One region of the Paenibacillus sp. F4 genome, then DNA from elsewhere that is predicted to be linked to it. Evidence: riboswitches for the same ligand, from Rfam matches in the RefSeq annotation. Region 1 holds a riboswitch; the other holds the start of a gene.
The links. A riboswitch is a leader RNA that binds a small molecule or an ion and turns the genes downstream of it on or off. The one in region 1 is predicted to bind thiamine pyrophosphate.

Region 1 (3,179 bases):
TTATGAGTTTATTGACTGTAGAAAATGTATCCCACAACTTTGGGGACCGCGCATTATTTAAAAATGTTTCCTTTCGATTACTTGCGGGGGAACGTGTAGGTTTGGTAGGAGCTAACGGTGTTGGTAAATCGACACTCATGAACATTCTGACTGGAAAATTGCTTAAGGATGAGGGTAAAGTGGAATGGACTCCACGTGTACGTTACGGCTATCTGGATCAGCACACCAAGCTGACACCGGGCAAAACGGTACGTGATGTATTGAAAGACGCCTTTCTTCCTTTATTGGAATTGGAAAAGGAAATGATGCAGATTACTGACAAAATGGGGGATGCTTCTCCTGAAGAGTTGGAAGTGTTGCTGGAACAGATGGGTGAAATTCAGGAGCAACTGGATATGGGGGATTTTTACCTCATTGATGTGAAGGTTGAAGAAATGGCGAATGGACTAGGTCTGTCGGCCATAGGACTGGATCGGGATGTATCTGCACTTAGCGGCGGGCAACGAACAAAAGTGCTTCTTGCCAAGTTGCTGTTGGAAAAGCCGAATGTCCTGCTGTTGGATGAGCCTACCAACTATTTGGATGTAGAGCATATTGAATGGCTTACGCGCTATTTGAAGGATTATCCCTATGCTTTTATTCTTATTTCACATGATACTGAATTTATGAATCAGGTCGTTAATGTTATTTACCATCTTGAGTTTGCCAAGATGACTCGTTATTCAGCTAACTATGAAAAGTTTCTTGAAATGGCAGATTTGAACAAGGCTCAGCATATTGATGCTTATGAGAAGCAACAGGATTTTATTAAGAAACAGGAAGATTTTATTCAGCGTAATAAAGCGCGTGCCTCTACATCAGGCCGAGCAAAGAGCCGTGAAAAGCAGCTTGATCGGATTGAACGTATTGATAAGCCTGAAGAAGCCGCAAAACCAACCTTTCAATTCAAAGAAGCACGTGCAAGCGGAAAGACGGTATTTGAGGGTATTGATTTTGAGATTGGTTATACGCATGCCCTTTTGCCTAAAATGTCCATGACGATTGAACGTGGCGAAAAGATTGCAATTGTTGGCTACAACGGTGTCGGTAAATCAACATTGCTCAAAACCATATTGGGAAAAATTCCGCCAATCAGTGGAAAAACCTATCAAGGTGATTTTTTGCAACCCGCTTATTTTGAGCAGGAAGTAAAGGCGGAGAAAATTACACCGATTGACGATGTGTGGAATGAATTCCCGCATTTGAACCAACATGAAGTACGGGCGCATTTGGCGCGTTGCGGTTTGAAGAATGAGCATATCACGCGTCCGCTATCTGCGCTCAGTGGTGGAGAACAGGCTAAAGTCCGTCTTTGCAAACTGTTAATGCGTGAAAGCAACTGGGTACTGTTCGATGAGCCTACCAATCACTTGGATGTTAAAGCAAAGGATGAGCTGAAACGTGCCTTGAAGGAATACAAAGGGACCGTATTGCTTGTATCTCACGAACCGGACTTTTACGAGGATTGGGTAACCAAAACGTGGAATGTGGAAGAGTGGTCAAGTAAAGTTAACTAAAATCAACTAAATCCAGTTCTGCATATTTCACACGAAGTGGGGTTTGCAGAATTAGGAAAATATGCTAAGCTATCTTTAGCTTATACAATAAAATAGTCACACTAGGGGAGTCGCCCATGCGGCTGAGACGGAATAAATGGATTTCGGACCCTTTGCACCTGATCTGGGTTATGCCAGCGTAGGGAAGTGAGCGCCGTGCAAACAAGGCAACACCATCTTTATTTTGTTTGTGCGTGGGACGATACACGTATACGGATATCATGGTCCGTTCGATTATTGGACGTTCGTTAAACCACTTCCTTGGGGAAGTGGTTTTTTTGCGTTTCGTTCACTTTAAGTTGTTCGAGCTTCCGTAGACGGATTCACATACAATCCCCTTTCATTACTGCTGGTAGACGTGGCTGGTAAGCTTAGATCCTTTAATCCAATGTGAGGTGAAGACAAAATCGAATTACACGCAATTTCGATGGAAAAGGGCACTTTTGCACAAGCAGCCCAAGTGGCTGCTGTGATTTGTCCGTATGTTCATTATGTACACGCACGTTTAAAACATAATGGTGCCTCTGCATTGCTTTCTTTGACTCGCAGCATGGTGGAGCAGGAAGTTCCTTTGCAACAAATTGTAGTAAATGATCGTGTGGATGTAGCTTTACTTACTTTGGTTGGAGCCGTCCAGCTACCAGCTAATGGATTACCTGTTGTGGATGTGAAAAGCCTACTTTCAAAGGGTACACGCTGTGGAGTGTCTGTGCATTCCTTGGAGGAGGCGCAGAATGCCGAGCGGGCAGGTGCGGACTATGTACTTTATGGTCACGTATATGAGACCCATTGTAAGCCCGGTATTGTACCACGGGGTTTAGCTCAGCTTGAACATATTTGCAGGCTGTCGAACATTCCGGTGATTGCGCTGGGCGGCATACAACCGCACCATATCCCGGAGCTTTATAGGGCCGGAGCAAGCGGAATTGCGGTGATGTCTGGTATATGGGAGGCTGAGTCGCCCGTTGCAGCTGCGATGGAATATAGGCGAATGGCAGATCTTGTAGTTCACAGCCTGTAGCGAGAAAACGAGAGTAGAGGCAAGCTAAAAGCAGAATGGTTTATGGAGAGGAGATACGGAACAAATGCTAAAGATACACACAGAGGCAAGAGCGATAGGACATGCTGAATGCTTGGTCATAGGTGGAGGTGTTATCGGCAGTTCCATTGCTTATCATGTGGCCAAGGAGGGAAGAAGTACGATCATGCTGGAACGATTGATCCCGGGTGAGGGAGCCTCAGGAGCAGCGGTTGGAATGCTGGCAGCGGAAAGTGAAGAGTTCACCGACTCTGAGCTGGCACGATTTGCTCGCAGAAGTCGAGATGCATTCCCTGAGCTTGTCTGTGATCTGGAGCGTTTGTCGGGTATTTCGGTGGAATTCCGTACAGAAGGATTTGTGACCCCTTTCCGTACGGAAACTGAGGGCCAAAAACGTTGGAAAGCTGCTAAAACGCGAGAGGATGATTGTCCTATCTGGTGGGATGCGAGGGAATTGGCCCGACGAATTCCAGGTTTGGATGAACAAGCGATCGGGGCAATATATCGCTCAAAGGAGACACAAGTGGCTCCTGTCCAGCTTTGCC
Region 2 (3,179 bases), on a different contig from region 1:
AGCGTCTCATCATGGTAGGACAAGGCACGCTCGGGATCAAGCGACAGATTGAACTGGTCCCGCCAGCGGAACTCAAAGCGTGCCTTGGACAAAGCATCATCCCGCTGCTGCGCCCGTGGATGACCCTTCGCCAGATCGGCAGCATGTGCCGCAATTTTGTAGGTAATGACACCCTCGCGGACATCATCCTTATTGGGCAGACCCAAATGCTCCTTAGGCGTAACATAGCACAGCATGGACGTCCCGAACCAACCGATCATCGCCGCCCCGATGGCTGAAGTAATATGATCATATCCGGGGGCAATATCCGTCGTGAGCGGTCCCAAGGTATAGAAAGGAGCTTCCTTACAAATCTCCATTTGTAAATCCACATTCTCTTTGATTTTATGCATAGGGACATGTCCTGGCCCTTCAATCATGACCTGAACATCATGCTTCCATGCGATTTGCGTTAGCTCGCCCAACGTTTCCAGCTCTGCAAACTGTGCTTCATCATTCGCATCATAGATACTACCTGGACGTAGACCATCCCCGAGAGAAAAGGCCACATCATAGGATTTCATAATTTCGCAGATTTCTTCAAAATGTGTATACAAAAAATTCTCCTGATGGTGCGCAAGGCACCAGGCTGCCATGATCGACCCGCCACGGGACACAATTCCCGTCATTCTATTCGCCGTCATCGGTATATACCGCAGCAATACACCCGCATGAATTGTAAAATAGTCCACTCCCTGCTCCGCCTGCTCAATCAGCGTATCGCGATACAGCTCCCACGTCAGCGCTTCTGCTTCACCGTTCACCTTTTCAAGTGCTTGATACAGCGGCACAGTCCCAATCGGTACAGGAGAATTCCGAATGATCCATTCACGTGTGGTATGGATATTACGGCCTGTGGACAGGTCCATAACCGTATCCGAGCCCCAACGCACAGCCCAAGTCATTTTCTCCACTTCCTCCTCGATGGAGGAGGTAACCGCAGAATTACCAATGTTCGCATTGATCTTCACGTGAAAATGACGCCCAATGACCATTGGCTCACTTTCCGGGTGATTGATATTCGAAGGCAAAATGGCTCGTCCAGCCGCCAACTCCTGCCGTACAAACTCAGGCTCCACCCCTTCGCGGATCGCCGCAAATTCCATTTCGGGCGTAATGATCCCTTGCCGCGCATAATGCATTTGTGTCACTGTACGACCTTGCGAAGCACGAAGCGGACGGTTGGTCACGCCGGGAAATTCAACTGTCTCCCGTTTCGAGCCAGGTTTCAGTCCATTGTCCTCCGGCTTGACGGTGCGTCCCTCGTAAGCCTCCACATCGCCCCGTTCCAGTGCCCAAGCTCGCCGTAATGGAGGCAGGCCCTGACGGATATCGACCTGATAGGCTTCGTCGGTCATGGGACCGCTCGTATCGTACACACGCAATGGCTCATGATGCTCCGTGCCCTGCGGCGTATGTGTAGGATGAAGAGCAATTTCGCGCTCTGGCACGGCAATATCCGGCCGCGAGCCTTGAATATATACCTTACGGCTTCCCGGAAAGGGTTTTACCCCACTGGCTTGCTCCCCGTTTGTCTTCTCTACCTCAACTTCTTTTGTTCCTTCTACTTCTGTCGGCTTCATTGTCCATTCCTCCCGTTTCGATGAAATGACACACCGATCCGGAACCATTCCCAGGGTGGCGCTGATCTATGCAAAAAAGCCGGTTCCCCAGGGAACCGGCTAATCTAACGAGGCAGCTATCCAGACAGTACGCATGTGGAATAATCCTATTCCAATGCGTCACCGTAGACAGCAGCCGCGTATACATTTCAATGGCCGATTACTTCCCTACGCTGGTATGATCCAGATCAGGTGCAAAGGGTCCGGAATCTTGCACGATTCCATCTCAGCCCGGCATTACAGGCTCCCCCAGTAACTGTGATACTTCTATTCACATGAGGCGGATATAACAGACATCCCGCCTTCCTTACCAGACTACTTTAAATTTATGGCTTTGGCAACCCTTTTAGGTTCCCTTTACCAAGGAGACGTTCCCCATCAAATCACTCTGCTTGCTTCAACTGTGTTCATTCTTGTTACGGAAGCATAAGCCCCATTTCCTTCGCCGCTTCGATCAAAATCGGAGCAAAGTCATGTAGCGTCTCGGGTGCAAGTCGACTGACCGGGCCAGATACAGATAAAGCCGCAGTGACCTGTCCCTTCCGGTTCACAATTGGCGCTGCCACAGCAGCAGCCCCTGGCTCCCGTTCTTCATAGCTGGTCGCATAGCCCTTCTCGCGAATGTCCTGTAGCTGGGCTTTATAGACCTCCGGGTCTACCGAGAGCGGCCATTCATCCCCGCTTAGCAGGGCTTCCAGCTCCTGCGGCGGCATAAAGGCCGCCAGCACCTTGCTGGAGGCCCCTACAGCCAGCGGCATACGCGCACCTACAGGCGCGACCCTGCGGATCGCCTGATTGCTCTGCACGGCTTGTATGCGAATACGCATACTGCCGTCCCGTAAGTACAAGCTGACCGTCTCCCCCAGACGGTCACGTAGTCCTTCCATTGCAGGCTGTAACAGCACTGCCGGCTCGTCACTTTGGGACAAATGCGTGGATAGCTCCCAAATGCGGAAGCCAAGTCGATATTTTTCCGTTTCGGCATTCCGAACGACAAAGCCCCGATCCTCCAACGTAGTCAGCAGCCGATGAACCGTGCTTTTATGTAGACCAATTTTGGAGGCAATCTCCGTCAGGCCAAGATCCGAATTTGCAGTAAAACACAGCAGTATATCAAGTGCACGCTCTACAGCGCGAACGGTTAATTTACGGTCTTCCATCTTGAACCGCTCCTCTTGTATCCATATTCGTTTCACACTATGAAACATGGTTACATAAATTATATAGAATAGTCGCGGCTACTGTAAACCGATGTTTTTGTGACAACCATATTACAGAACGAGAACAAACATCGACAATTCTTTGCATCATTTTTACTTTTCCGGTTCAGGCGTTGACTTTGGATAATCCCCATCATACGATAATAGGTATCTATACGGATCTACACTACTATTTTCAAGTGGAATTATACCTAAATTCTATGAAACGAAGATCAATTTTATATAAGGAGGCTCTTACATGATTTCGACATCCCAGCGCAACGCTCAGCTACAGACCGCTGTTCAGGAGCCGTCCACC

Region 2: another riboswitch for thiamine pyrophosphate. It lies ahead of thiC (phosphomethylpyrimidine synthase ThiC); the one in region 1 lies ahead of C1T21_RS17450 (thiamine phosphate synthase).

The regions. Positions count from the first base shown of each region.
Region 1 is NZ_POVS01000015.1:100,024-103,202, forward strand. It holds gene C1T21_RS17445 (ABC-F family ATP-binding cassette domain-containing protein) at 3-1,556, shown strand; TPP riboswitch at 1,650-1,758, shown strand; gene C1T21_RS17450 (thiamine phosphate synthase) at 2,023-2,616, shown strand; gene thiO (glycine oxidase ThiO) at 2,681-3,179, shown strand, end outside.
Region 2 is NZ_POVS01000004.1:299,339-302,517, reverse strand. It holds gene thiC (phosphomethylpyrimidine synthase ThiC) at 1-1,622, opposite strand, end outside; TPP riboswitch at 1,810-1,922, opposite strand; gene C1T21_RS02055 (IclR family transcriptional regulator) at 2,078-2,821, opposite strand; gene C1T21_RS02050 (alpha/beta hydrolase) at 3,120-3,179, shown strand, end outside.